3 regions of the Ralstonia sp. RRA genome follow, and region 1 is predicted to be linked to each of the others. Evidence: predicted binding sites of a transcription regulator. Region 1 holds the regulator's gene; each other region holds the start of a gene.

Region 1 (10,115 bases):
TCTTTTGTGTACATATTTTGCGTTCTTAAATGCGAGTGTGCTTCGAACATCGCCACACCCTGGTAGGTCACGCCGGAGTCGAATCGCTGGCGGTACAGGATGACGCATCGCAGCATGCCGTTGTCGGCCACCACGGGCGTGAGATCGTAGGTGCTGCGCCCAAACGGGCTGCCACCGTGGCAGGTGGCGCCAATATCGGGGTGGTAGTGCCGGATCAGCAGCGTCGCGCACTGCCCGTTGGCTTGCACTTCCAGGCGGCCGATCAGTCGCAGGGTGCCGTCCTGCCAGACCATGTCCAGCGTGCCGCTCACGCTGCCTACGGGCCCGCACCCGCCAACCACGGTGGGTGTCGTGAACAAGCCGCGGCAGCCGAGCATGGTTTGCTGGCGCAAGGTCAAGTCGGCCTGATCGATCACGGCGTAGTGGTAGTCCCCCGCGCCGCCGCCAACCGCTAAGGTTTGCGCGCCCATGCGCACGGTGCCGCGCGTCCAGCGCCCGTGCATGTAACCGCGGTGGTGATGGAGATCGGCCAGCTCGGCGGTGTCGCCAATCAGCTGGTAATCGTTGATGCCGACGATGGCACCCGAAGGCAGTTGCGCCAGCCGAGCAGCGCTACCGCTGACCTGCCGCGCCCCGTTGCCCAGCATGAAGCGGGGCGGCGCACTACGATAGGCAGGCAGTGATTCTGTGGAAAACGTGGCAACCCGGGCGTCGGGCAGCAGAACAATCTGTCCGCTCGCCGCTGGTTCCTGACAACCTGTCAAATTGTTGGCGGTCCCCTTTTTTTATGCGCATCGTGCGCATCCGTAACGTCGGTTTGCCCAGCCAAGTGATGAGATGAATCCATTGTGGTCCTTGAGGAAGGTTTAACTGCCGCGACCCCGTAGCGGAATGTGCTGCGCAGCGCGCCTCAGCGAGGCGGATTCAGCCTAGGCAGTGGCTTACCCAAAGTTCAAGAAACAACACAACTTGATATTCCTTGATATTCAAGCGGGTTCCCTCAACTGCGGGACTCGTCCATCCCCAGCGATGCCATGAAGAACCCTCACTACGATCCGGCCAAGCCTCACCACACGCCGGACGGCTTCCGCAACCGCTACCCCCATCCGCGCCCCGGCGGCGATTTCTGGAAATGGCAACGTGAGCGCCGCAAGGCCGGGCTCCCCAAGCCGCCCACGCTGGACCTCTCCTGCATTGCCCCCAACCTGAGCGGGGTACACCAGCCGCCCGACGTGCCGCAACTCACCTGGATCGGCCACGAGACACTGCTGCTGCAGATTGATGGGCTCAACGTGCTGACAGACCCGGTGTTCTCCAAGCGCGCCTCGCCGCTGCCGTTTGCCGGCCCGCGCCGCCACCAGCCGCCGGGCCTGTCGCTCACGCAGTTGCCGCATATCGACCTGGTGCTGATCTCGCACAACCACTACGACCATCTGGACAAAGCCAGCGTGCGTGCGCTGATGCGCCAGCCGGGCGGAGCACCCATGTTTTTCGTGCCGCTGGGCATCGACCACTGGTTTGCGCGCAACGTGCGCGGCACGCGCCTATCAGGTGACAACCCCAACGTGCGCGCCTTCGACTGGGACGACGAAGCGCAATTCGGCCCCTTCACCGCGCACTTCTGCGCCGTGCAGCATTGGTCCGCTCGCGGCCTGTACGACCGCAACCAGACGCTATGGGGCAGTTGGGCATTGCTGCATCCGCGCCTGCGCTTCTGGTTCTCGGGCGACCTAGGGTATTCGCAGGACACGCGCGACATTGGCACGCGCTTCAGCCACTTTGATGTGGCCGCCATTGCCGTGGGCGCCTACGAGCCGCGCTGGTTCATGAAGGCCCAGCACATCGACCCGACCGAGGCGGTGCAGGTCATGCAGGACATCGGCGCGCGCCAGGCGGTGGGCATCCACTGGGGCACGTTCGCGCTGACGGACGAACCGCTGGACCAGCCCATCGCCGATCTGGCCCACGCATTGAAGGTTGCCGACGTGCCCGCAGAACGCTTCGCCCTCTTCAAGCATGGCGAGACGCGCGTATGGGACGCAGCGGCCCAACGCCTTGTCACCGCGTTGCCCAAAGAAAAAGCGCGGCCGCGAGATGACTCGCTGGCCGCGCAGTAAAAATCTGGCAGGTAACGCTAGAGACTAAGCCGGCATCAGGTCGGCGTCGGCAGCCATGCACGGTCACGCAGACGGGCACGGATGCGTGCGATGGCCTGGCTGTGGATCTGGCACACGCGCGATTCCGACACGCCCATCACGGCGCCGATCTCACGCAGGTTCAAGTCCTGCTCGTAGTAGAGGCTCATCATCAGCTTCTCACGCTCGGGCAGGCCTTCGATGGCGGCCACCACCGACTCGCGCAGGTCGTGGTCCAGCAACTGGTCCAGCGGCGTGGAATCGTTCTCGGCGGCGCGGTTCTCGATGAAGGCGTCGGCGTCTTCGCGGTCGAAATCTTCGTAGTACAGCAGCTGGCTGCCTTGCAGGTCGACCAGTTGCTTCTGGTAGTCGGCCAGCGACATGTTCAGCGCGGCAGCAATCTCCGTTTCGGTGGGCGCGCGGCCCTTCTGCTGCTGCAGCTTCTGGATCGCCTGCTCGATCGTGCGGGCATTGCGGCGCAGGCCGCGCGGCAGCCAGTCGGAGCCGCGCAGCTCGTCCAGGATCGCGCCGCGAATACGCTGGGCAGCGTAGAACTCAAACTGCACGCCCTGCGTTTCTTCATAGCGCGACAGCGCATCGAGCAAGCCCATCATGCCGGCCTGGATCAGATCGTCGAGTTCGACGCTGGCCGGCAGCTTCACCATCATCTGGTTGGCAATGCGGCGCACCAGCGGTGCATACGTCGCCATCTCGTCGGACTTGGTCTTGCGACCGGTTGCGGTGTACATATCCATGCCTGCCTTTGGCGCTTCGTTCATGGTGCGCCTCAATAAACCATCTCGGCCGCGCGCGCGGTCGCGCGGGGCGTCAGGATCGACGTTGTTTGTGCCGACTCATGTGCCGCTGTCTGAGTCGATTCCTGCGCCGATACCATCACCCGCGACGGCTCATTGTCGTCAGCGGCTTGGGCCTCGGCGCTGGCCCAGCTCAGCATCTCTTCGGCAAGCTGGCGGAAGGCCATGGCCGAAGGCGATGCGGGAAACGCGCTCGCCACGGGCTTGCCGAGCGAGAGCGCCAGTTCTACGTGCCGGTCTTCCGGCAGATAACCGGCAAAGTCGATACGGGTGTTCAAGTACTGCCCCACCGTGTTGGCCAGGTTGCCGAACACGCGCACGGCGGAGTCGACCGAATGCGCACCACAGACCACCGTGCGGATACCCGCGCCACCTTGCAGCCCCGCGGTCTTCTTGAGCAGCGTGTACGCGCTCTTGATCCCTTCCGGGCCATCGGAGAAGACCAGCAGCACGTCGTCGCAGGCTTCGGCCACCGTGCCCAGCGCACGGGAGCCGAAATGCGCCGCCACCAGGGTGACGTCGGCGCTGTCGTCGTGCTGCTCAAGCATGCCGGCCACCGCCAGCATGGTTTGCGCGCTCACCACGGCAGCGTCGCGACCCATGGCCGACAACGCAATGCGCAGGTTGTCGACAAAGTCGTCAATCTGCTCCTCTGCACCGATCACCAGCACGCGGCGGCTTGCCACCTGGCCGAGCATGCGGCGCAGCCCGGCGGCCTGGTCCTTGGCGAATGGGGTCGTCATGGTCGCCCCTCTCTTTTATGCGAAATCGAAAGCGGCCAGGCCCGGTTCGCGGCTGCGTGCGGCGCCTTGCGCCACCAGCAGCGATTCATCTGAATCCAGCGCGAACGACGATTGCTCGGCACTTGCACGGAAACTGCGGTGGATCAGCAGCTTCTTGTTCGGTACTGCAATGTCCTCCGGCACACGCTGGCCGTACGACACGTAGTGCAGCGGCAGGCGGCGGCGGATCATCACGTCCATGGCGTGGCCCACCGAGGCGGCCTCGTCGATCTTGGTCAGGATGCAGCCGGCCAGGTTGGCATCGCGGTAGGCGCTCACCACTTCGTCAAGCGTCTTGCCGTTGCTTGCAGCGTTCAGCAGCAGCAGGCGCTTGATCGACGGGCCCACGGCATGCAGCATCGCCATCTGTTCGGACACGGCGCGATCACGCTGGCTCATGCCAATGGTGTCGATCAGCACAACGTGCTTTTCACGCAGATCGTTGAGCGCCAGGCTCAGGTCTTGCGCGTCTTTCACGGCATGCACCGAGACGCCCAGGATCTTGCCGTAGATGCGCAGTTGTTCGTGGCCGCCGATCCGGTAGCTGTCGGTCGAGAGCAGTGCCACGCGCGATGCGCCATGGCGCAGCACGAAGCGCGCAGCCAGCTTGGCGGTGGTGGTGGTCTTGCCCACGCCGGTCGGACCCATCAGCGCAAACACGCCGCCCTGGTCGAGCAGGCTGTTTTCGTCCGACACGGTGGTCAGGTTCTTTTCAATGGCGCGCTGCACGAAGTCCAGCGCACCTTCATACGTGTCGTGCTGCGGCATGTTCTCCAGCACGTAGCGCGTGAGCTGCGCCGAGAAACCGGCGTTCAGCATGGTCTGGAACAGGCGCGTGCGCACCGGATCGCCCAGCTTCACGCCCAGCGAGGCCAGGCTCGACATGGCGTCGGTCAACGTGCTCTTGAGCACGTCGATCTCGCTGACCATGCGGCGGGTCATGGCATCGGTTTCCGCCTTGATGTCGGCCTTGATGGCCGAGTGCTGCAGGCTCACGTCTTCGCGCGGGGCGTCAGGTTTGGCCATCGAATCCTCCATGCGGACGAAGATGTCGGCCGGCTTGGCAGTCTCAACTTGCGGTTGCGGGCGAGCCATCTGCTGCTCGGCGGCGCGCGTAGCGCGTGCCTGGGCTTCCACGCGCTCGGCAAACGAGCGCAGCGTGGTCGGCTGGTCTTCTTGCGTGCGCAGCGGCTCGCGGCGGGCGGCCGGGCGCTGGATCTGTTCGACCGGCTCGTCTTCCGGCACCACGGTGCGGCGGGCGATGAACTGGGCCGTGCTGGCCAGCGTCTGGGCGGCATCTTCGTTGGCGCGATCCAGCGACAGGCCTGCCAGCATGCGGGTGGAGGCCACCAGCGGGTCCACACCCAGCAGCGTTTCCGATGCGCCGAGCTCCACGTCGTCATCCACGCGGGCTTGCAGCTTGCGGCCAGCGGCCGGCTCAGCCAGCGCGTCTTCTTGCACAGGGGCTTGCACGGCAGCGCGGCGCGCGGCGGTAAAGCGGTTGCGCAGACGGGCCAGTGCATTCGGTGTGGCCGACGTGTCGGCCTGGGCCACGGCTTGCACTTGCGGCTCGGCAGGCGCCTGGGCGGCAACCTCAGCCACCGGTGCGGGCTCCGGAATCGGGGCCGGCATGCTCGGGCGGCGTTGTGCGGCCTTCGGTGCGGTCGAGTGCGTATCGACCAGCGCATCCAGGTGCGTATCGGAGGCGGCGATGACCTCGATGCCGCCCGGCACGGCGCGGTTCGAGAGGATCAGCGCGTCGTCGCCCAACTGGTCGCGCACTTTACGCAACACGTCGCGCGACGTCAGTCCGGTGAATCGATGCATTTTCATGCGCGGCCTCCAAGCATGGCGACAACCTTAATCGTTCGGTGATCTGGAATTTCAGCGTGTGACAGCACGCGCAGGCTGGGTGCGGCACGCTTGAACAAGCGGGCCAGCATGGGACGCAGCGCGGGCGGTACGAGCAGGACGCCCGTCTGGCCCATCTGTTCGTATTGGCGCGACGAATCCGCAGCCGCTTGCATGAGCGAGTCAGCCAGTTGCGGTTCGATCGGACCGGCGTTTCCGCCATGCGCGCCAACGATGCTTTGCAGCAAGATGTTCTCCAGATTCGGGTCGAGCGTGACGACCTGCATTTCGTTCTTGGTCGGAAACAGGTGCTGGGCGATTGCCCGACCCAGCGCGATCCGCACGGCGGCGGTGAGTTCGGCGGGGTCTTGCGTCTTGCCTCCGTGCTCCGCCAGCGTCTCGACGATGGTGCGGATGTCGCGGATGTGCAGGCCTTCGTCCAGCAGGTTCTGCAGCACCTTCTGCACGGTCGCGACGGGCAACAGCTTCGGGCAAACGTCTTCGACCAGCTTCGGTGCTTCCTTGGCCAAATGATCGAGCAACTGCTGCACTTCCAAACGGCCGAGAAGCTCGGTGCTATGGGTGTAAATCAACTGATTGACGTGCGTGGCGATGACCGTGCTGCAGTCGACCACGGTATAACCCTCGGCCTGCGCGCGATCGCGCACATCGGCGGTGATCCACATGGCCGGCAGGCCGAAGGTCGGGTCCACGGTGGGGGTGCCCGGCAGTTGCGTGCCCAGGCGTTCGCCATGCCCGTCCTGACCGCCCGGGTTGATGGCCAGGAACTTGCCCTGCTGCACTTCGCCGTGGCCAATCTCCACGCCCTTGAGCGTGATGCGGTACGACGACGGACCCAGCTCCAGGTTGTCGCGAATGTGCACAACCGGTGCCAGGAAGCCCATGTCCTGCGTGAATTTCTTGCGGATGCCCTTGATGCGGCGCAGCAGCTCGCCGTCCTGGCTCTTGTCCACCAGCGGGATCAGGCGGTAGCCGATCTCCAGGCCCAGCACGTCGACCCACGACACGTCGTCCCAGCTCGCTTCCGGCGTATCGACCGGGGCAATGGCCTGCAGCACGGGCTCGACTTCGGGAATCTCGCGCTTCTTCTTGAGGTACCAGCCCAGATAACCCAGGCCGCCGCCAAACAGGATGAACGGGATATGCGGCATGCCCGGCACCAGGCCCAGCAGGCCGATCACACCGGCGGTGGTCATCAGCACCATCGGCATGGCAAACAGCTCGCTCGACAGTTGCTGGCCGACGTCCTTGTCGGTGGACACGCGGCTGACCATGATGCCCGCCGCGGTGGAGATCACCAGCGCAGGAATCTGCGCAACCAGGCCGTCGCCGATGGTCAGCAGCGTGTAGTTGGTGGCGGCGTGGCCGATGTCCATGTTGTGCTGGAGCACGCCCACAGCCAGGCCGCCGATGATGTTGATCAGCAGAATGGCGATACCCGCCACCGAATCGCCACGCACGAACTTGCTGGCACCGTCCATGGAGCCGAAGAATTCGGCTTCCTGGGCGATGGTCGTGCGGCGCTTGCGGGCTTCGTCTTCGCGGATCAGGCCGGCGTTCAGGTCGGCGTCGATGGCCATCTGCTTGCCCGGCATCGCATCGAGCGTGAAGCGCGCGCTGACCTCGGCGATCCGGCCCGCACCCTTGCTGATCACCATGAAGTTGATGATCACCAGGATGACGAACAGCACGATGCCGACGGTGTAGTTGCCGCCCACCAAGAAGTGGCCGAAGGCTTCGATGACCTTGCCAGCGGCGTCCGGGCCGGTGTGGCCTTCCATCAGCACCACGCGCGTGGAGGCGACGTTCAGCGACAGCCGCATCAGCGTGGTGATCAGCAGAATGCTGGGGAACGACGAGAAATCCAGTGGCCGCAGCGTGTGCATGCTGATCAGCAGCACGATGATCGACAGCGCGATGTTGAAGGTGAACAACAAGTCCAGGATGAACGGCGGCAGCGGCAGCACCATCATCGCCAGGATCAGGATGATCAGCACCGGGCCGGCGGCGGAGCGGTAGTCGCCCTGGCGCAGGAAGCTGGAGACTCGGAGCAGTGCGGCGTTCATCTGAGGGTACGGGCAGCGGGGGGCTTTTCGATGAATGCCATCTTGCCGGGGGAGACACCAAATCGAAGACGTGAGAAAGCCGCCCAAAAGGCGGCTTTTCTTTGAAATACCCTCCCACCGGGGGGTGCGCTTATGCCCCTTCCCGCCGCCCAGCAGGGTGCGGCGTGCGCCGCGCCAGACTTCCATGCAGAATCGCGTACCCAAATGGGCTGTGCCAATCCTGTCCCTGAACCGCCCCCCTGCGATACCCTCGCAGTGCAGCAGCGGCCTGGCTGTATGTTCCATGCCGCCAGGGGCGCTGGGTATGGGACTTGCAAATCATCCTGAAACGCCCGCCCACCAGACCCGGATCCACGCACGCCGCACGAAGGTGGTGCATTGGCCGGTGCGTGGATGCACCAACCCGATCATAGGTAACGTTCAATGAAGCGCCCCACATCTGCATTACTGGACATACACGATTGTTTGCCGGACTGGCCGTTCATGCGATGAGCGGCGCCGTGGACCATCAGCTTCATCACGCAAGCGGCACCGTTGCGGCAAGCAGCCCCCATGCAGCCGGACACACGATGCTTGAGGACATCTATGGCATGGCCGTCGGCATGATGTTTATCGTGACGGGGGTGGTGTTGCTCAGCGCGGCCGGACTCGTGACCGGTGGCATTGCCGGGATCGCATTGCTCGTGTCGTATGTCGCGCCGTTGTCGGTCGGCACCATTTTCACGTTGGTCAACGTGCCGTTTTTCGTGTTTGCCTATTTCGTGATGGGCCCGCGTTTTGCCATCAAGTCGACGCTGGCCAGTTGTGGCATCACCCTCCTGCTCGCGTTGACGCGGCAGGCCTTGCACATCGATTTTGAGAGCCCGCTGTTTGCAGCGCTGGTGGGCGGAACGCTCAACGGCATGGGGGTGTTGGCGCTCGCCCGGCATGGCTCCGGCGTTGGCGGCACGGGCGTTCTGACGCTCTGGCTGCAACGCGCGCATGGGATCAATGCGGGGATCGTGCAGGTGGCCATCGATTCGATGATTCTGCTGACATCGACCCTGGTGATCCCGACTGGCCGCGCGGGATGGTCGGCGCTGAGCGCGGTTGCCATGAGTGCGATGGTGATCGCATGGCACCGCCCGGGTCGATATAACGTCGTGGTGCGGTAGCGCCAGTCGGGGCCTCACCGGCGAAAGCATCAACGTTGGGATTGCCGATCCCTTATTGCCGCCCTTAGGCGTTGCTGGTGACGTCGTCAGCGGCGTCTTCGGGGCCAGCGTTCGTGGGATCGGGCCCTGGGTCCATGTCGGCGGGCACCGGCAGGTCGGTCGGCCGCACGGGGGCACGGCCGCCCACCTGATGCAGGCGGCGCAATTGATAGACGTAGGCCAGCACTTCCGCCACGGCGGCGTAGAGCGCTTCCGGGATCTGGTGGCCGATCTCGGTATGCCGATACAGCGCACGGGCCAGCGGCGGCGCTTCCAGAATGGGGATCTTGTGCTCGGTGCCCAGCTCGCGGATCTTGGCCGCCACCAGATCGGCACCCTTGGCCAGCACGCGCGGCGCGCCGCCCTCTTTCTCGGAATAGCGCAGCGCCACGGCGTAGTGCGTCGGGTTGGTAACGATCACGTCGGCCTTGGGCACGTCCGCCATCATGCGGCGCTGGGCCGCCTGGCGCTGCATGGCGCGGATGCGGCCCTTGAGGTGCGGATCCCCTTCAGACTCGCGGTGCTCCTTGCGCACCTCTTCCTTGGTCATGCGGTGCTTGCGGGCGTATTGCCACAGCACCAGCGGCACATCCACGGCGGCCACCAGCAGCATCACCGCGGCCATGCAGAGAAACGCCACGCCGGCCACGTGCATGACATCGCCCATGGCGGCGCGCAGGTCCTGCTGGGGCAGTTCCATGAACTCGCCCCGGTAATGCAGGATCAGCCCCCAGGCGACGCCGCCCACCAACGCGAGCTTGAGCAGCAGCCGAGGCAGCTCCAGCAGCCCTTCCACCGAGAACATGCGCGTCAAACCCTGCAGCTTGAACAGGCGCGAGATATCCGGCTCCAGCGGCTTGAACGAGATTGCCCCGCGCGTGAGCGCCAGCGGCGTGAGCGCGGCCAAGATCAGCATGAGGATCAACCCGCCCAGCACGGTGGCCAGCGGCGTGAACTGCGCGCCGATGTAGACCCACTGGTCCTGCGCCCGGGTGTAGTCGTAGCGGTGGAGCTCCAGGCAGCGCGCCAGGAATGACGATGCGGCACGCACGATCGACTCGCCCATCACCCACAGCCCGCCGGCACTGACGGCCATCAGGGCGAACGAACCCAGTTCCCGTGATCTGGGAACGTCGCCCTCTTCGCGCGCCTGCTCGAGGCGCCGCGGAGAGGCGGCTTCGGTTTTTTCGAGATCGCTATCGTCGGACATGCCGGGCGTGCGAGAGATGGATGACTAGACGGTCGCATTATT
Region 2 (10,115 bases), 770 kb from region 1:
ACGCCATCGGCACAGACCACCTCGAAGCGACCGTCATCCGGCGGAATCTGGAACGCATTGCGCAAGGCGATCACGGACGGGTCGATCTCGATCGCCACCACTTTCGTATCGGGAAGATGGTGATAGCAGTACTTGGCCAGCGAGCCGCCACCCAAACCAATGATCGAAATCCGGGCAGGCGCCGGGTGCAAGAGCAAGAAGCTCATCATCGTCCGGGTATAGCCGAGCACCAGCTTGTTGGGCGCATGCCTGAGCATGAGGCTCTGGATTGCCTGCTCATCGAAATGCAGTGAAATGATCGGCCCTGATTCCAGCACCACGGGTTTCCCATCACTGGGAGAATCAACAGGAAACGCCATGTCTGCGTCAAGGAAGGCGCTGGAGGGGTCCATCGGGTGTTCTCAATCAAATATCCGCAACGGTGGCAAGGTTACAGCACCACGCCATAGCCCCCGGAATCCGAGACAACCCGCTTCAATTGCCCCCGAGCGATCTCGGCGGCCTCGGCTACCGGTTCAACCACTCCTCCCGGCTGACTTTGAGCACCGCTTCAGCCTGCCTGGATAGCGCTGCCTGGTGCTCGCGAGCGGCGTCCTCGCTGGAGCCGATCAGCACATCGCACCGGGCGATGGCAGCAGCAAAGCTGTCCTGATAGTTGTCGTGCCCAACAGCGGCCAGGATGCCCGCCTTCTCCAGCTTGCCCCTGACCCGATCGTTCGCTTCGCTGACCAGCACCGTGATGCTGCGTTTCTCCAGCTTGGCGATCACTTCCTCCAGGGTGAGTAGCCCGGTCATGTCGATAAACGGCACGCGTTTGAGCCGCAGAATCAGCACTCGCGGGTCTGCGTGGGTCTGACTCAAGGCGCGCTCGAAATTTTCGACCGCTCCGAAGAAGAACGGGCCGTCGATCGCGTAGACCAGCACGCTGGGTGGCAATTGCATCTGCCCCAATTCGGTACCGAGCTGCTGGACGGACTGCTGCGACACTTCAACCGACGAGGCCATCCGCCGCAAGAACTGCAGCGTGGCCAGGATGACGCCGATGTTGACCGCCACCACCAGATCGGCAAACACCGTCAGGAAAAACGTCATCAGCAGAATCGCGACATCGGCACGTGGTGCACGCCGAGTCATCCGCGCAAAGTGTCGGACCTCGCTCATGTTGTAGGCCACCACGAACAGGATCGCCGACAACGCCGCCAGCGGCACCTTCGACGCCAACGGCGCAAGCAGGAGGAGGATCGCAACCAGCGTCAGCGCGTGCACGATGCCTGCCAAGGGGCTGTTCCCTCCGTTGCGGATGTTCGTTGCCGTACGGGCAATCGCGCCAGTCGCCGCGAAGCCGCCAAAGAGGGGCGCCGCGATATTGGCAAGCCCCTGACCAATCAGCTCCTGGTTCGCGTCGTGGCGGGTCCCGGCCATGCCATCGGCCACCACCGCCGACAGCAGCGACTCAATCGCACCCAGCATCGCAATCGTAAAAGCGGGGCCGACCAGTTCGACGACGCGCGTCATGGTCACGTTGGGCAAGGTGATGTTGGGCAGGCCTTGTGGAAGGCCGCCGAAGGTGCTGCCAATGGTGGCCACGCCATCGAAGTGGAATGTTGCCTGCAGTGCGGTGACGACAACCATCGCCACCAGTGGACCAGGCACCCGCTTAAGACGAGCAAAGCGCGGGGTGAGGATGACCAGCAACAGGCTTGCGATGGCCAATGCCGTAGTTGCGGGATGCAGATGCGGCAGGGCTTGCAGCGTATGCCAGAGCTTGTCGTGGAAATGTGCCCCAGACGGTTTGGGTAGCCCGAAAAAATCGGGCCATTGCCCCACCCAGATAATGACGCCGATCCCCGTCGTAAAGCCGACGATGACTGGGGCCGGGATGAACTTGATGACCGTCCCCAGCCGGGCGGCGCCCATCCCCACCAGAATGATGCCCGCCATCAGCGTGGCGATCTGAAGACCATCGATGCCATGCGCGGCCGTGACACCCGACAGGATCACGATGAATGCACCCGTCGGCCCTGCGATCTGCATACGGCTGCCACCGAAGGCGGAAACCAGCAGGCCAGCGACGATGGCGGTATAGAGCCCCTGCTCAGGCTTTGCGCCGGAGGCAATGGCAAAGGCCATCGCCAGCGGTAACGCCACGACGCCGACGACCAAGCCGGAGATCACGTTGGGCAGCCAATTCTGGCGTCGCAGCAATCCAGCGCGATAAGCTTCTTGCAGTGCGATCATGGATGTGTCCTGCCAACCCGTTCGACTCATCCATGGTAATCCCGGTGCCCGTGCCGCGAGTAAAACCGTTGATGGTTTCAATGTATCCGCAACAGGCAGGCCGACATCTAGGCCGCTGACCTCGCCTGGACGTGCTCGAAGCCGAGCGCGACGCCTCACTACACGCATGGAAGCCGCTTGATCCGCCCGGGCTCGGCGCCCAAATGGGGCGAATCAAATGGGCGAATCAAGTGCGCGCTGCCCTCAATGCGGCCTACCGCCGACGCAACAGCAGATCGTCCACGATCGGCACCACAGCCAGCAGCATCAGGATCGAAGCCAGCGGAATCGTCGTTGCATAGCCGAGGTGCTTGAACCCCAGCGCCCCCGTCACGCCACCCACGAAAAACATGCCCAGCAGCGACACCAGCAGCCGCAGTTTGGGCCGGTTGGCGACCACGGTCGGCAAGTTGCGATGTCCGTGGTTCCAGTACAGCGCCTTGCCGACCTCAATGCCGATGTCGGTGGCCAAGCCGGTCACGTGCGTGGTGCGGATCTCCGCCTTTGAAATCTTGGTGATGATGGCGTTCTGCAACCCCATCAGAAAACACAGCAGCACGACGGTGGCCGGCACAAACACGACGCGGTATTGATCAAGCGACGTGCCCATCATGCCGAAGAGCAGCAGCAACCCAGCTTCGAGCATGAGCGGCAGCGCAAATTCACTCTGCGTGCGGCGTCGGCGCCCCCAGTTGACAAGCACGGCCGTACAGGCCGCCCCGCACAGGAACGCCAGCAGCGACGCAAAACCCGCGAGCAGGAGCACGATATTGCCCAGCACGAGGTCGTCGGCCATTGCCGAGACAATGCCGGACATATGCGAGGTGTACTGCTTGACGGCGAGAAAGCCGCCTGCGTTGGCGGCGCCCGCCACGAAGGCCAGTGATTGCCCCAGGCGCCGGTTGGCGTCATCGGTGCGTTGGGGGCTGGTCAGGCGGCGGAGGTATTGAATCGGCATGACCCATCCAGACGGTAACCAAGCGGTCATTATGCCCGCTCAAAGGTCACCGTCTTTAACGGAAGGTCAAGGATTGAAGTACTGGAACAGCGACATGCCCTGCATGGCCGTAAACGTCTTCTGCGCGGCCTGCAACGACACCTGCTGCTGGGCAAACTGCGAAATGGCAGTCGTGTAATCCACCGACTGCAGCTTGGAGATCTGCTCCTTCAACTGCTCGCCGTAGTTCGAGCCGCTGCTGTTGAGCGTAGTGATCTGCGCCTGCTGCGTACCCACCGTCACCTGCGCCTGCAGGGCGACTTGGTAAGCGTTGTCGAGGTTGCCCTGCGCTGTCTGCACAGCCTTCTGCAGGTTGGCAACGTCGGTGGCCTGGGTGGCCGGGTTGATTGGGGTGGACAGCGCCGTGATCAGGTTTTCGTACGTCTTGAAGATGCTTTGGTTGGCGCTCGGGTTGGCCGGGTCCTTATTGGCAATGCGCACGAACACCGAGTCACCCGACACCGAATTCGGCATCGATACATTTTGCGAAACCTGCACCGTGGGCGGCTGACCGCTACCAACGTACTGCACGCTGCCGCCCGTGTTGACGAACGGGTCGGTCGTGCCGTTGGCGCCACCGAACAGCGCCACGCCCGAGGCATCGCGCTGGTTGGCGGTGGCGAGCAACTGCTGATACTGCAGCTTGACCTGCGCCAGCACACCAATGCGCTGCGAATCCGTCATCAGCGAGGTATTGGCCGACACCAGGCTCTGCTTGCCCTGCTGCAGCGTGGTCGCCAGGTTGGTGAGCGCTGACGACACGTTGGTCAGGCGCGCATCGGTGGCGTCGCGGTTGACCTGGTACTGATCGTTGGCGTCCTGCGTCTGCTGCAGCTGCGACATCTGGCCAAACGCGCTCGGGTTGTCACCCGCGCTGGTGAGCGCAATGCCGCTCGCAATCTGCTGCTGCAGCGTCATCAGGTTCGACTGCGCGTTCTGCATGGAAGCAGTGGATGCAGCAAAGAATTGGGCGGTACTGACTCGCATGATCGGTCCGGACGAAGGGCTTTAGGACGTTATCGGCACGTTGGCGCGATTCTTCAGTCGTTGCGTTAGCCGCCGGCAATCGACAGCAGCGAACCGAACAGCGTATTTGCCGTCTGCATCACCTTGGCCGATGCCTGGTAGGCCTGCTGGTACTTCATCAGTTTCATCGCCTCCTCATCCAGGCTCACGCCCGACACCGATTGCTGCTGCTGCGTGGAGCTTGCCAGCAGCGCCTTCTGCGACGTCAGGTTGCTGCTGGCCGTGTTGGCCTGCACACCCACCTTGGTGACGAGGTTGTTCCACGACGAGCCGATCGAGGTGGTGCCGCCGTCGAGCAGCGTGGCATTGCGCAGCTTGGCCAGCGCGCTGGCGTTGCCGCCGTCGGTGCTGTTGGCGGTGTTGGCCGAGATGGCAAACGTGTCGTTGTTGGCCGGCGTGCCCGACAGCGTCATCTGCACGCCATTGAACGAGTACGTCGCACCCTGCGTGTACGGCGCCGTGCCGCCGCTGTAAGTCGTGTTGGTGCCGTTGACGTTGACCGTCACGCTGCCCGGGAACCCCGAGAGCGAGCCACCCACCGCCGAGCTGTAGGTCAGGTTGACCGGCGAGGTCAGCGGCGAGCCGGCGTACGTGCTGTCCACACCAATGGACGACCCCGTGGCGCTGCCCGTGTTGTTGCTGCCCTGGTTGAGCACCACCGGTGTAGCGGCGGCCACGTTGTGATAGTCGGTGGTGAGCGTCTGCATGCTCGACGCCGCATTGGCGGTCGGGCGCACCAGGAACGAATCCCCACTGTTCATGGTGCCCGACAGGTTCATCGTGACGCCATCGATGGTAGTCGGCCAGCTCGTCACCGTCACGGAGGCAGAACCATCCGGGTAGTGCGAGACGGTGTAGGCGCCGCCCTGGTACTTGATCTGGTAGTCGTAACCTTGGCCCGCGTTGGCGTTGGTGATGCTGGCCGTGACGGTAGCGCTGCCAGTGTTGTTGCTGCTGGCGGCAACGGTGGGGCCAGCCACGGAGAAGAGGTTCGTCCCCATCTTGCCGTTGGCGTCCATGCCCAGGCTGTTCTGCGCGTTCACATCGGCCGACACGGCTGCCGCCAGTTTGCCCAGGCTGTTTTGCGCCGGGAGGAGCGTGTTGCGGCGGAAATCCAGCAGCCCGCCCAGGGCGCCGCCGCCCAGTTGGCTGTCATCAATGTTGACGGTGCCGGCCGGGCTCTTGTAGCCCACCGACAGCTGCGTCGGGTCGTACTGCGACGGCACGGCTGTCAGCTGGTAGCTCTGGTTGCCCTGCACCAGCGCCTGACCGTTACCCACGTAAATGTTGTACTGGCCGTCGCCGGTCTGCACCACGCTGGCCTTGATCGACTTGTTGAGCGTCTGCACGAGCTGGTCGCGCTGGTCACGCAGGTCGTTCGCAGGCTGGCCGGTGGAGGCTTCCGCCTTGGAGATCTGGTCGTTCAGGCCGGCAATCTGCTGCGCCACGCTGTTGACCGAGCTGATCTGTGTCTGCACCTGCGTGTTGACCTGGTTCGACAGCGCGTTCAACTGGCCGGCAATGGAATTGAAACGGCTCTGCAGGCCGGCGGCGGCGTTCAGGAACACCTGGCGCGCCGTGGTGCTCGACGGGTTGGACGTCAGACCGTCGGCCCCATTGAAGAAGCTGGTCAGCGCCGAGCTCAGGCCGCTGTTGCTGTCCGACATGTACTGGCTCAGGCCGGACACCAGGCTATTGAGCTGATCAGCCGAGCTGGTGGCGGCCTGTCCGCTCTGCACCTGGGCCGTCAGGAACTGGTCGTAGATACGCTTGACGGTCGTCACATTCGCACCCTGCCCCAGATAGCCGACGCCGGCGTACAGCGGAATGTTCTCCGTCTGCACGGCCTCCTGGCGCGAATAGCCAGGCGTGTTGGCGTTGGCGATGTTGTTGCCGGTCACCTGTAGGTTGATATTGGCGACCTGCAGGCCGGTCGCGCCAATATTCAGGAGGGAGCTGCTCATGTTTGTCTCGGTGCAGGCAGCACAGTGCCGCCAAGATGGACCCTACAAACAACATCGGCCGGCCAAGAACAAACTTGAGCCGGCCGATGCTATCGCCTTGAAATTTTGATAGCGAACCTCAAACGATCTGTTTGAGCACCGCCATGATCTTGTTGGCGTAGTTGGGGTCGGTGGCATAACCAGCACGCTGCAGGCCCTTGGCAAACGACGCCGCATCGTTACCGTTGCCCGCTGCCACGACGTTGCTGTAGCGCGGGTTGTTGGCCAGCAGGTTGGCGTAGTCCTTGAACGCCTCGGCGTACGAGCCGTAGGCGCGGAACTTCTCCTGGACCTTGTGCGCGACGCCGCCCACGTATTCGGTGGTCGTCACCGTGGCAGTCTTGCCCGTCCACGAGCCGCCGGCCTTGATGCCAAACAGGTTGTGCGTGTTGGTGCCGTCCTTGCTCTTGATTTCGCGGCGGCCCCAGCCGGACTCCAGTGCGGCATGGCCGATCATGAAGTTGGCAGGAATGCCGGTTTCCTGCGCAGCCTGCGAGGCGTGGCCGATCAGCTTGTTGTAGAAGCTGGCCATGCGATCACCGCGCGGCTCGGCGGCGACGGAAGACAAGTCGACATCCGGCGGCACGCTGCCCGCCTGCCCACTCTGGTCTGTCCCGGCCTGCTTGCGCAGGGCGGCCAGGGCGCGCTGCACACGCTCTTCCAGGCCCGGGCGCGGCACGGTGCTGATGCCCGAGCCGTCGTCTTCCCCACCCGACACCGTCGGCGCAACCGCCGCGGCCATGCTGTTGAGCGACGAGCGGGCGATGGCCTTGGCGGCGTCCGACGTGGAGCCGGCGGCCCCCGGCAAGGCGGTATTCGTGGCGGTGGTGTTGGACAGCGCGGTATTCACCGGCCCACCGGCATCCGGGTTCACGTGGTTGGCCTGACGCAGCATCTGCTTGAGCAACTGATCGGCCACGCCCACGCCGCGCGATGCCATCGTCTGCGAGAGCTGCTGGTCGAGCATCGACGTATACATCTTGGTCGACGACGAATCGAACGGCCCATTCTGCGGCGATGCATCGCGCATCTGCTTGAGCATCATGTTCACGAAGATCGCGTCGAACTGCTTGGCGACAGTCTTGGCGGCGCCGGTCGGGTCAGTGCGTGCGGCCTGCTTGAGCGACTCGAACCCTGTGGAGTCGAGCGCCAGGCGGCTGGTGAGGTCGGTCGGGTTCATCGCGTCGGCCCCTGCTTTAGATGATTTCCAGCTCGGCGCGCAGGGCGTTGGCCGCCTTCATCGCCTGCAGGATCGAGATCAGGTCTTGCGGGTTGGCGCCGATCGCGTTGATGGCCTTGACCACATCCGCCAGGTTGGTACCGCCCTTCACGTTGATGAGGCTGCCGCCCGCCTGCTTGACCTCAATGTTCGAACGCGCCGCCGCCACGGTCTGGCCTTGCGAGAACGGCGCCGGCTGGCTGACCACCGGCTCAGTGCTGATGGTGACCGACAGGCTGCCGTGTGCCACCGCGCAGGGCTCAAGCTTGACGAGCTGGTTCATCACCACCGAGCCCGTACGGGCATTGACCACCACGCGTGCGGCGGCCAGCGCCGGCGTCACGTCAATGTTCTGCAGCTTGGCGAGAAACCCGACGCGATCCGATGCCAGCGCCGGTGCACGCACGTTGATCGTGCGGCCATCGGCGGCCTGAGCGGTGTCGGTGCCGAACTGCTTGTTGATGGCATTGACGATGTTCTGCACCGTACCGAAGTCCGTCGTGCCGGTGTCGAGCTGGATGCTACCGGCTTCGCCCACCGTGGCCTGCACCGCGCGCTCCACCGTCGCCCCATTGGCGATGCGGCCGGCGCCCAGCTGGTTGATCTGCACCTTGCTGCCATTGGCCGACGCACCTGCGCCGCCAATCACCACGTTGCCTTGTGCCAGTGCATAGAGCTGGCCGTCCACGCCCTTGAGCGGCGTGAGCAGCAGCGTACCGCCGCGCAGGCTCTTGGCGTTACCAATGGACGAGACCGTCACGTCAATGGTCTGCCCCGGCCGCACGAACGCGGGCAGCGAGGCCGTCACCACCACGGCGGCGGTGTTCTTGAGCTGGATGCTGGCGCCGGCCGGCACGTTGATGCCGAACTGCGTGAGCATGTTGTTGAAGCTCTGAATCGTGAACGGCGTCTGCGTGGTCTGGTCACCACTGCCATCCAGGCCGACGACCAGGCCGTAGCCGATCAGCGCGTTCTCGCGCACGCCGGCAACGCTGGTCAGATCCTTGATGCGGTCAGCATGCGCCGCAGTGGGCGCAAACGCCGAGATCGCACTCAGTGCCACCAGGGCCGCGCCGATGATTCGATGCAAGTTCATGGCTGGGTTTCCCAAATGCGCCTCAGAACGGTGACACGGTCAGGAAGAACCGCGACAGCCACCCCATCTGCTGGGATTCGGACACATAGCCCGTGCCGCGGTATTCCATGCGCGCGTCTGCCACCTGGGTAGACAGCACGGTGTTCTGGTTGTTGACGGTGGTCGGGTTGACCACGCCCGAGAACTTGACCGACTCGGTGCCCTGGCCCACGGCGGTCTGCTTCTCGCCGCTGACCACCAGGTTGCCGTTGGACAGCACCTCCACCACCGTCACCGTAATGGTGGCGGTGAAGTTGTTCTGCGCACCGTTGGCGCCCTTGCTGTCGAACTTGTTGGCATCGCTGGCCGACACGCCCAGCAGCGACAGCACGCCAGGGTTCATGCCGGCGAATGTCGGCACCGAAGCGGTCATGCTGCCGGTGCGGTTCACGCTGCCGGAAGTCTGCTTGCTGGCCGCCGTATTCTCGGTGATCACGATGGTGATGGTGTCGCCCACCATGTGTGCACGGCGGTCTTCGAACATGCCGCGAAAGCCGCCGCTGCCTGATGCCACTTCCTGGTAGATCGCCCCGTTCTGGCGCGGTGCCATGACAGGCATGGGCGGGCGGGCCGTGGTCGGGCCTTGCACGATTGGCTCGGGCGGCGGCAGCATGCCGCAAGCACTGGCGAGCACGGCAGCGGCGCCAAGCACAACCAACTGAACCGCTTTGTGCACCGTCGGCACAGCGCGGCCGCCGTGCGAGAGCGAGTAGACCGGGGGGGTTTGCATCGCGTGACTTCCTTAAAGCAGCACTGTCGAGCTTAGAGCTGCGCCAGCTTTTCCAGCATCTGGTCGGACGTCTGCACCGACTTGCTGTTGATCTCGTACGCACGCTGCGTCTGGATCATGTTGACCATCTCTTCCACCACGTTCACGTTGGACGTCTCAACGTAGTTCTGGTTGAGCACGCCCGTGCCGTTGGAACCCGGGTTGGCCAGGTTGGCCGTGCCGGCGGCTTCGGTCTCTGCATACAGGTTCTCGCCCATGCTGCGCAGACCGGCCGGGTTGATGAAGTTGGCCAGTTGGAACGTGCCCACCTGGGTGCTGTTGACCGTGCCCGGCGTGGTCACCGTCACCACACCGTCCTTGCCAATGGTGAGGCTGGTGGCGTTCTGCGGAATGGTGATGGCCGGCTGGATCGGGTAACCGCTGGAGGTCACCAGCTGCCCCTGCGCGTTGACCTGGAAGCTGCCATCACGCGTGTAGGCCAGCGTGCCGTCCGGCATCTGCACCTGGAAGAAACCGTTGCCGTTGATGGCCACGTCGGTCGAGTTGCCGGTCTGCGTCAGGTTGCCCTGCGTGTGCAGGCGCTCGGTGGCGACGATGCGCACACCCGTGCCGATCTGCATGCCCGAAGGCAGCGTGGTCTGTTGCGACGACTGCGCACCCGGCTCACGCACGTTTTGGTACAGCAGGTCTTCGAACACGGCGCGCGAGCGCTTGAAGCCCGTCGTGTT
Region 3 (10,115 bases), 790 kb from region 1:
GCGGCGTGGTTGGCGCCTCCCAGGAAGAACCAGGCAGCGGCGCCGCCCATGCCGACGAGCACGAGCACGATCAGGATGATCAGCAGCAGCTTGGTGGAGCCGCCCTTGGCAGCAGGGGCGGGGGCAGTCGTGGCGGCAGCGGCTTCGGCCATGGGGATCACTCGGAGCTAATGGGACAACGATCGGGGGGAAGACCTGCCCGGCTCGAAATTCGGAAATTCCAGAGTCGGGTTCTCGGATGGCATTCTTCCTCACCTCTGTCCAGCTCATTCCGGCAAGAAACGCGGTCAATCCCGTCTATCTCGGGGGTTTGCGGCAAAGAGATGGGGGAATCTGGTTATCGAAAAGTAATTCATAAGTCACTTTATGGTGGCATATCTCGTCCCCATGCGCCTTCCTCATCTCCCGGCGCGCACACCGCTGCGTAAAAGTGATGTCGGCCCGAAAGATTTGCCCGTGCGTGCCGTTGTAGTTCTGCAAAGGGCGCCGGGCAGGTTTCGGCGCCGCACACACGTCCTGCCGGAAGCCGTCTTGAATTCCTTGCCCTTTCCCACCCGAGCTGCTCTTGGCGCCGTCGATGCCGACGGGCTGCCGGCTGACTGTCCGGCACGCGGCGAGCCACCAGGCTTCTGCCCGAAGCTCGATCTGCTGTCGATGGTCAACGCGCTGACAGAGGGCATTCTGGTGTGCGACGGCCAGCGGCGCGTGACCTACGCCAACCCCAGCGCCGCGCGCTTGCTGGGTGTGCCGGTGGCCGATCTGATTGGCCGCACGCTGCCGCAGGTGGTGTTGTCGGCCGTTGACGAGTTTGAGACGCCGATCCACGACGCCGACTGGCCCGACATCGACGTGATGGCCGAAGGCCTGCCGCAGTTGAACCAGATTTTCGGGCTGCATTGCCAGGACGGGCGCACCGTGTGGGTGTCGAGCAACTGGACGCCGCTGTACACCGAGGGCGGCCACGCGATGACTGCGGTGCCGGCGGCTGGATCCAATGCGGGCATGCCGCCGTACTCCGTGCTGGTGTCGCTGGTCGACATTACGCAGATCCGCGAGGCGCAGCAGCGCATCCGGCATCTGGCCACGCACGACACGCTGACCGGCTTGCTGAACCGCTCCGCGCTGGAAGACCGCCTGGAGCACGCACTGGCCATCGCGCGCCGCAACCGTACGCGCGTCTCGGTCATGTTCCTGGATCTGGATCGCTTCAAGAACGTCAACGACACGCTGGGCCACCAGTTTGGCGACATGCTGCTGCGTGAAGTGGCGGCCCGCCTGCAGGCCTGTGCGCGTGAGGCCGACACAGTGGCGCGCCTGGGCGGCGACGAATTCGTCGTCATGCTCGAATCGCTCGACGGCCTGGGCACGCGCCGCGTGGCCGAGCGCATTCTCTCGGCCATCAGCGCGCCGTTCTACATTGAAGGGCAGGAGTTGTTCCTGGGCGTGTCGATCGGCATTGCCGTGGCACCCCACGACGGCGACGACCCCAACACCTTGCTGCGCAAGGCCGACGCGGCCATGTATCTGGCCAAGGAGCGCGGCCGCAATAATTTTCAGACGTTTACCAGCGATCTGGACGACCGTGTTTCGCGCCGGTTCCGCATTGAATCGGGCCTGCGCCGCGCCAGCGACCGCAACGAGTTCTACGCCGACTACCAGCCGCGCGTGGACGTGAAGAGCGGCCGCATCGTCAGCGTCGAGGCGCTGATCCGCTGGAACTCGGCAGACTTCGGCCGCATGATGCCCGGCCAGTTCATCCAGGATGCGGAAGAAACCGGCCTGATCGTCGAGATCGACCGCTGGATCCTGCGCGCCGCTTGCGATCAACTTGCACGCTGGCGCCGCATCGGGCTGCCGCAACTGCGCATGTCGATCAACTTGTCAGGGCAGGCTTTCAGCTCGGGGCAGCTCAGTACCATGGTGCGCGGGGCGTTGTCCACCAGCGGCTTGCCCGGTGACGCAGTCGAGCTGGAGATGACCGAGGGCATCCTGATCCGCGATGATCCGTCGCTGCATGCGCTGCTGACCGAGCTGCGCGCGATGGGGGTGTCGCTGGCGCTGGACGATTTCGGCACCGGATATTCATCGCTGTCGTATCTGCACCGTTTCCCGATCGACACGCTCAAGATCGACCGCTCATTCGTGCAGGATTTACCGCACGTGGCCGAGCGTGCCGCCATCACGCGGGCCATCATCATGATGGCGCAGGCGATGGGCATGAAGACCGTGGCGGAGGGCGTGGAGACCGCCGGGCAACTCGATTTCCTGCGCGAAGTCGGCTGCGACGAGTATCAAGGCTACCTGCTCACGCGGCCGCTGGAGCCTTCCGCCGTGCAGGAGTTGGTGCGCGAGAACGTGCGCCGCTGTGGGTTGCGCGAGCCACGTCTCCTGTGATTTTCGATCTTTTTTAGGATGCCCTGAAAAGCGTAGCGAGCGGTCCGCGGTTGGTTCGAGAAGCGCAGCCGTACACGCGTACGGCGAGCATCGCAGAGCCAAGATCGGATCGCGCAGTAGCTTTGCAGGGCAACCTATAGCTGCAAGCCGTTGCTGACCACGTACATGGTCACCTCGGCGTTGTTGCGCAGCTTCATCTTCGAGAGTACCCGCCCCCGATACACGCTGACCGTCTTGGCGCTGATCTGCAGTGCCTCGGCAATCTCGCTTAGCGTGCGGCCGGAGCCGAGCATGCGCAGAGTCTGGAATTCCCGGTCGGACAGGACGTCGTGGCGGGGCTTGTCCCAGTCGACGTTCAGGTTGTCGGCCAGCACTTCCACCAGGTCGGAGGGCAGGTACTTCTTGCCCTTGGAGATGGCGTTGACGGCCGCGAGCAACTGCGGCTGGCTGGCGTCCATCGGCAGATAACCGGATGCGCCGGCCTTGAGTGCGCGCACGGCCAGCAGCGCCTCGGGGTGGCGACCCAGTGCCAGCACGGCCAGGCGCGCATGCTGCTGGCGGACGGCCTTGATGGTCAGGAATTCGTCACCGGTGGCAGATTCCACCGAGAACAGCATGACGTCCCACTCGCGTTCGGCAAGCAGGTCTTGGTTGGTGTTGTGCAGGTCGGGTACAGCCTCGATCTGCCGGGCCAGGCGTGAATCCTTGAGGATTTGGCGCAAGCCGGCACGGGCAATATCGTGCGGTTCGACAATCAGAACGTTAAGCATGGTGGGCGTTGCGGTCAAACGGGCTCGACTTGAGCTCTTCTAACCGCCGGCAGGTTTTGGGCTGGTCCGGCGGGCTTGCAACTCCCCATCTGTGCGATGGCGCTCTCTATACAGGGATGCGGGCGCCTCTGAACTGGTCGATCGAGTATAGCCGAGCGCGTATCTGCCAAGAAGGCGGCCCGGCGCCTCTTTTGGTGGGGGGCGGAAGTAGGAGGTGCCGCCGGAGCCAAACCGCCGCTCGCGCACAAATTTGTCAAGTTGCCCCTAAACTTTCTGCCGCGGCCACCGATAACCTGAGTACAACGCAGACCTGATCCCCTTCAAGTTGCAGGTCACGTTGCCCGGCCTAGCCGGAACGAGCAACCAAACGGGCAACAACGCCATCGGGAAACTTAGGAGCCGTCATGTCCCTCAGCCTTAATACCAACATCTCGTCCCTGCAAACGCAGCAAGCTCTGTCGGAATCGCAGAACGCTCTGCACACGTCGCTGCAACGTCTGTCGACCGGCCTGCGCGTGAACAGCGCCCAGGACGATGCCGCCGCTTACGCTGTGGCCTCCAGCCTGACCACCACGCTGAACTCGCAAACGCAAGGTATCCAGAACTCCAACCAGGCGATGTCGTATCTGCAAACGGCCGACTCGTACCTGAGCCAAGTTGAAAGCAACCTGCAGCGTATGAACCAGCTGGCTGTGGAAGCCAACAACGGCGGTCTGTCGACCACCGACCAGGCCAACCTGGACAAGGAATACCAGAAGCTGGCCACCGCCAACAAGAACATCGAGACCAACGCGAACTACAACGGCAACAAGCTGTTCGACGGTTCGGTCACGTCCACGGCGTTCCAGTACGGCCAGAATGCGGCGACCGATGTGACCACGGTCTCCAACGCCAACCTGTCGACCTTCGGCACGCTGGCTGGTACGAGCGTGACCAGCGCCGCCAACGCCACGGCAGCCCAAGCCGCCATCGCCACCGACCTGACCAACCTGAAGGCAGCTCGCGCCAGCCTGGGTGCTCAGCAAAGTGGTCTGACCTCGACCATCAACACGCTGACGTCGAACAACACTGCGCTGTCGGCTGCCAAGTCGTCCTTGATCGATACGGACTATGCGTCGGAAACGTCGAACATGACGCGTCAGAACATCCTGCAGCAAGCGGGTACGGCCATGCTGGCGCAAGCCAACTCGGCACCGAACAGCATCCTGAACCTGCTGAAGGGCTAATAGCAGGCTGATACTGGCCCGGCCTGTCTGGCGACAGACGGCTGGGACAAAGGCCGGCGCTCTTCGGGGCGCCGGCCTTTTTCTTTGGTCGGATACCCCCCTTCATCAGGGGTGGCGTATGGGCGCCATGCCCTAAAGAAGTGGCAGGCACTGCCGTTGAGAAGAAAGACTTCCCGCCAAGCAGCCGCTCACCAGATTCGATCATGGCGACCACAACGACCTCTTCCACCACCAGCAACTACGTACCGCCGATCTCGATCCCCGGTATTGGGACGAGCATCGACGTCAACACGCTGGTCTCCAGCCTGATGAGCGTGGAAAGCCGGCCACTGACACAGTTGCAGACCCAGCAGAGCTCGTACCAGACGCAGCTCTCGGCCGTGGGTACGCTCAAGAGTTCGCTGTCGACCTTCCAGACTGCGCTGTCGAACCTGAGCAGCCTGTCGAACTACAGCTCCATGAAGGCGAGCGGCTACGACACATCGGTGTTGAGCGCGTCGGTCACCGGCTCGGCCGCGGCCAGCTCCTACGCCGTCAATGTGACGCAGCTTGCGCAATCGCAGGTGCTGGCAGCGCAAGGGCAGACGTCCACCACGACGTCCATCGGTAGCGGCACGTCCACCACGATCTCCTTCTCGTTCGGCACGGTGTCGGGCGGCAGCTTCTCCAGCGGCAAGTACACGGGCTCCACGTTCACACAGAACGGCAGCCTGCCGGGCGGTTCGATCACGATCAATTCGTCCAACAATACGTTGGCCGGCATTCGTGATGCGATCAACTCGGCCAACCTGGGTGTGTCGGCCAGCATCGTCAATGATGGCAGCGGCAACCCGTACCGCCTGGTGCTGACCTCCACGGCGGGCGGCTCCAACTCGGAGATGAAGATCTCCGTGTCGGGCGATTCGACGCTGTCTTCGCTGCTCTCGCAAGATCCGGCCGGCACGCAGAACATGACCGAGGTGACCACGGGCCAGAACGCCCAGGCCACGATCAATGGCATTGCTGTGCAGAGCCCGACCAACACGTTGTCCAACGTGGTGACTGGCACGTCGTTCACGCTGGCCAAGACCGGCAGCACCACCGTGACGGTGGCGAATGACCCGACCGCCACGACCACAGCCGTCACGAACTTCGTGAACGGCTACAACGCGCTGCGCACGCAACTGAATTCGCTCACCAACATCGACACCAGCAACGCGGCCAACAATGGCCCGCTGGCTGGCGATGTGAGCACCAAAACGCTCATCAACCAGATTACGGACGTGCTGGGCCAGGCGGTCGGTAGTGGCAATTACCAGTCGTTGGGCAGCGTGGGCGTGACGATGAATTCCGACGGCACGCTGTCGATCAACAACACCACGCTGTCGGCGGCTATTGCCGCATCGCCCAGCCAGGTGGCTGGCTTGTTTGCCGGCACTGGTACGGCTACGGATGCGCTGGTCAACGTGCCGACCTTCTCGGATACCACGCAGTCAGGCAGCTACGCCGTCAACGTGACGCAACTGGCCACGCAGGGCTCGCTCACGGGCTCGGCGGCAGCCAACACGACCATCACGGCCGGCACGAACGACACGCTGGCCTTCAATATCAGCGGCATCGCCGTCAACGTGACGGTGCCGGCTGGCAGCTACAGCGCTGCTGGCCTGGCTGCGCAGATCCAGAGCCAGATCAACGCGTCGTCGAGCCTGCAGTCCGCCAAGGTCACCGCGTCGGTTTCGGCCAACGCCAGCGGCGTGCTGTCGGTTACCGACAACCAGTTTGGTTCGATCTCGGCGGTGTCGGTGTCGGGCAATGGCGCTTCGTCTCTGTTCGGTAGCCCCACTGCAACGAACGGCCAAGATGTGCAGGGCACCATCAACGGCGTGGCGGCTACAAGTTCGGGTCAGAACCTGTATGGCGCCACCGGCACGGCCGTCGATGGCCTGACCGTGCAGGTGACCGGCGGTGCGCTGGGCAACCGCGGCACGGTGACAGTGCAGCGTGGCTACGCCGCACAGCTCAACACAGTCATGACCAACCTGCTGTCGAGCAACGGCATGGTGCAGAACGAGACGGACGCGATCAACAGTTCGCTCACCTCGATCGCCAGCCAGATCACCAACATGCAACTGCAGTTGAGCAACAAGCAGGCCCTGTACTACACGCAGTTCAATGCGTTGTCTGCAGCGGTGGCCAGCATGACGAATACCAGTACCTACCTGACCACGCAGCTCGCGGCCATCGCCAACCAGACCAAGAGCAACTAAGTCAGGGTTGAAACACGACCCTGAGCACCACCCATAACAAGATCACAGCGAGGACCTTTTTCATGTACGCAGCACGCCGCGCCATCGGTGCCTATGCGCAAGTCGGTATCGAGACGTCTGTGGTTGACGCTAACCCGCACCGGCTGATCGCCATGCTGTTCGATGGTGCACGCGCCGCTGTCAAGCTGGCCGCCGCCTCCATCGAGCGCGGCGACCTGCCCACCAAGCTGCGTGCCTTTGACAAGGCTATCTCGATCATTGGCCAGGGCCTGCAGGCCAGTCTCGACCACAAGCGTGGGGGCGAGATCGCCGCGCAGCTCAATGGTCTGTACGATTACATGATGCGCCGTTTGGTGGTGGCCAACGGCACCAACGACCTGACGATGCTTGCCGAAGTTGACGGTCTGCTGGCGTCGTTGCAGGAAGCCTGGCTTGCCATCGGTCAGCCGGGTGCTGCGGCGCCCAGCAACCGTCTGAGTGTTGTGAGCTGACGCGGCTGGCCGCGCAGTAAAGCGATTTTTTGATTGAATTCGGCCCAACTGGAGCCAACATGCACCGCCACATCCCGATCAAGGACAGCGAAAGTCTGTTCGTCTGCTACGAAGCCATCGCGCGCCTGACTGCCGAGATGGTCAATGCTGCTGAAGTGGGCAACTGGGAGATCGTCAGTACGCTGGAGAGCGAAAGCGCCGCCTATGTGGATGCGCTGCGCCGTTCTGAGCCGCACCCTACGCTGTCACGCGACGACATCGAGCGCAAACGTACGTTGCTCGTGCGCATTCTTGAAGACGACGCCCGCGTACGCGCGATGGTGTATCCGCGTCTGGATCGCCTGCAGAAGCGCATCGACACGGCACGCCGTGCCAACACTGCCAGCAACGCCTACGGCAGCATGGCACGCTACTGATCTACAGGATCACTCAAACCTCGCGAGGCGCAGGCGCGCCTTGCATCTGCCTCGACAGCGCCAGGTATTGCTCGGATTTGCGGGCAAGCACGTTGGCCTGCATCTGATACACGGTAGCGAGTTGCTGGGCAGCCAGGAAGCTGCCTCGCCCAACAACGCTGCCGTCCATCCCCGCCTGATCGCCAATCTCCAGGCAACGGCAGAATGCCTGCTCCGCCAACGGCAGCCATTGCGTGCTGGCGTGCTCAGGATGTTTGACCGCCGCATCCACCAACACCAGGCCCAGCGCGAAACACAGATCCGGAAAATCCGGCCATGCATGGATGCTGGTATCCGCATGGGCCATCGCCTCGTCCAGTCGATCCGATTTGCCCAGGCTATACAGATAGCGCAGTGCGAGGCTGCGGCGGTACGGTGCGTCTTGCGGCGCGAGGGCGAAAGCGCGGGCGTAATAGTCCGTGGCTCGAGCGTAGTCTTCCTGATGCAACTCGATTTCCTTGCCGAGCTGGAATAGCACGTAAGGATCATCAGGTCGATGCTTGAGTTCGTCGAGCAGGAGCTGCGTATTGCGCTCGCCTTTCTTCTGCATCTTGGCGGCGGTATAGCCATCGTGCCGCAGCACGATGGACAGGCGCTGCGCCGGCAGTGAAGACACCGGCTGTTCATGGATGCGGCCCACATAGCGCACGCCACGTGGCAGCAGGCGGGGGAGCCATGCAATCAACTGGCTGGCGGAGTTGGCCGCATCGGTATCGTTCTTGATGCAGAGGATGCCCAGCATCGGGTTGGCGTTGCTGAGGGCGCGCAGATGTTCACCACCGCTTTCCAGCCATTCATCCGCATCCAGGACGAGGTTCCAATCCGCATTGGCGGCCTCCAGCGCAGCGTTGCGGGCTGCTGAAAAATCATTCTGCCAAGTCATCTGGCTGACATGCGCGCCGCATGCCTGGGCAATGGCGATGGTGTCGTCAGTGGAGCCGGTATCCAACACCACCATGCGGTCGACAAACGGTTTGGCGCTGAGCAGGCAGCGTTCGATGCAGGTGGCTTCATTGCGCGCGATGACAACCAGCGCGAGGTTGGTGGGAGTGGATTGCACGGTGTGTCGGAAAAATGAAGATTCGGGATGCGTCCTGGCCTGTCGGTCAGGTGAGCGTGGCTAGCCGCGGTCGTCGGCCGCAGCAAGCGCATTCAGCAGCTTGTGCAGCACTTCGCGCGTGGCGCTGATCTCGTCGGGCTCAAGCGGAATCTTGCACGTGAGCGCTGGCGGCACCTTGGTGGCGCGCTCCTTGAGCGCGCGGCCGGTCTCGGTCAGCTCGATGACAACGCGGCGCTGGTCGTCCCGATCGCGCGTGCGTGTGAGCAAACCCTGTTCTTCCAGTCGCTTGAGCAACGGTGTGAGCGTGCCGGTATCCAGGTACAGCGTGCGTCCCAGATCGCCCACGGCGCACGGTGTCTGCTGCCAGCAGGCGAGCATCACGAGGTATTGCGGATAGGTCAGATCCAGCTCGTCGAGCAGCGGACGGTACAGGCGCGTCAGCAGATGGCCGGCGGCGTACAGAGGAAAACAGAGCTGCTGATCGAGCGCCAGCACGTCGTTCACGGAAGACTCCCGGGGACGGTCCTGGCGCCTGTGCGGCGCGTGCCGCAGCAGCCTGGGCAGGCGGCTGGCGCGTGACCGAATGCAATGGGACGTCAATATTGCCACGGACGGCATGCGAATTGGGCACGCGCAGGAGGCGGCAGTTGTAAGCGCTTTTGCCGTCGCTCGATGTGGCCGCGCAGCGCAAGCGACGGCAGGGTCACGTCAGATCGACATGCCCATGATGCTCTGGTATGCCGAGACCAGCTTGTTGCGCACCTGCACGGCGGTCTGCAGGTCGATGTTGGCCTTCTGCAGCGAGAGCATCACGTCGTGAAGGTCCACATCGTTGTTGCCCATCTCAAAGCTGCGCGAGATGGACTCGGCCTTCTGCTGTGAAGCATCGACCTTGTCCAGCGACGACTTGAGCACCGAGCCGAAGTCGACACTGGGTTGCGTGGCGCTACCGCTGGCAGTGCCGCTGCCGACCGCGCTGGATGGTGCCAGCACGCTGTTCATCAGCGAGACCACGGAATTGGCGTTGGAGAAATCCATGCTGGGTTCAACTCAGGGAAATTTGGCGAGCGTTTCGAGTTCCGACACGAAGCGGACTTCGCGGCCGGCTGGCACCGGAATGTCCATCGGAATTGGCGTTACGACGATGGTGTGATGCGGAATGGCTGCGTCGTCGTCGAGCACCAGGAACTCCGTCCCGGCAAAACCGTGCGCGTGATGGAAGATCTGCAGCGGCGCGCGGCGCAGGGTGGCGTACTTCGGCGGCTGAGGCTTGAACGGATCGAGCTTGGCCAGGTATTCAAACGCGGCGTTGACGCGGTAGAGGTCATAAGGAGCGGGCAGATCAGCCACCTCACCCAGCGCGCGAACGCGGTTGGCGATGTAGTAGTTGTCGATCCAGTTGCCACCTTCATTCGTGCGCAGGCGCAGCGCTACCTTCATGCGCGTTAGGACGAACTGGTTGATGGCGTTTAG

Evidence for each region. The regulator FliA, encoded in region 1, starts transcription of late flagellar genes. The targets are predictions, from matches to a motif close to CTAAAGTTTNNNNNNNNNNNGCCGNTA.
Region 2: a site for FliA is predicted at 6,317-6,343, ahead of flgK (flagellar hook-associated protein FlgK). Genes of this name have one in related genera too.
Region 3: a site for FliA is predicted at 4,523-4,549, ahead of fliD (flagellar filament capping protein FliD). Genes of this name have one in related genera too.

The regions. Positions count from the first base shown of each region.
Region 1 covers NZ_CP146092.1:926,761-936,875, reverse strand. The annotation lists gene V6657_RS22325 (hypothetical protein) at 1-647, opposite strand, end outside; gene V6657_RS22320 (MBL fold metallo-hydrolase) at 1,035-2,117, shown strand; gene V6657_RS22315 (RNA polymerase sigma factor FliA) at 2,153-2,914, opposite strand; gene V6657_RS22310 (flagellar synthesis regulator FleN) at 2,923-3,693, opposite strand; gene flhF (flagellar biosynthesis protein FlhF) at 3,709-5,565, opposite strand; gene flhA (flagellar biosynthesis protein FlhA) at 5,562-7,670, opposite strand; gene V6657_RS22295 (YitT family protein) at 8,132-8,824, shown strand; gene flhB (flagellar biosynthesis protein FlhB) at 8,889-10,073, opposite strand.
Region 2 covers NZ_CP146092.1:155,101-165,215, forward strand. The annotation lists gene V6657_RS18735 (fused MFS/spermidine synthase) at 1-392, opposite strand, end outside; gene V6657_RS18740 (SulP family inorganic anion transporter) at 508-2,238, opposite strand; gene V6657_RS18745 (YoaK family protein) at 2,492-3,235, opposite strand; gene flgL (flagellar hook-associated protein FlgL) at 3,302-4,261, opposite strand; gene flgK (flagellar hook-associated protein FlgK) at 4,327-6,264, opposite strand; gene flgJ (flagellar assembly peptidoglycan hydrolase FlgJ) at 6,383-7,483, opposite strand; gene V6657_RS18765 (flagellar basal body P-ring protein FlgI) at 7,500-8,618, opposite strand; gene V6657_RS18770 (flagellar basal body L-ring protein FlgH) at 8,641-9,387, opposite strand; gene flgG (flagellar basal-body rod protein FlgG) at 9,420-10,115, opposite strand, start outside.
Region 3 covers NZ_CP146092.1:138,495-148,609, reverse strand. The annotation lists gene fliL (flagellar basal body-associated protein FliL) at 1-152, opposite strand, end outside; gene V6657_RS18680 (EAL domain-containing protein) at 655-2,394, shown strand; gene V6657_RS18675 (response regulator transcription factor) at 2,529-3,164, opposite strand; gene V6657_RS18670 (flagellin) at 3,569-4,390, shown strand; gene fliD (flagellar filament capping protein FliD) at 4,594-6,636, shown strand; gene fliS (flagellar export chaperone FliS) at 6,699-7,127, shown strand; gene V6657_RS18655 (flagellar protein FliT) at 7,187-7,543, shown strand; gene V6657_RS18650 (glycosyltransferase family 2 protein) at 7,557-8,642, opposite strand; gene V6657_RS18645 (MarR family winged helix-turn-helix transcriptional regulator) at 8,703-9,146, opposite strand; gene fliE (flagellar hook-basal body complex protein FliE) at 9,351-9,680, opposite strand; gene V6657_RS18635 (glycosyltransferase family A protein) at 9,693-10,115, opposite strand, start outside.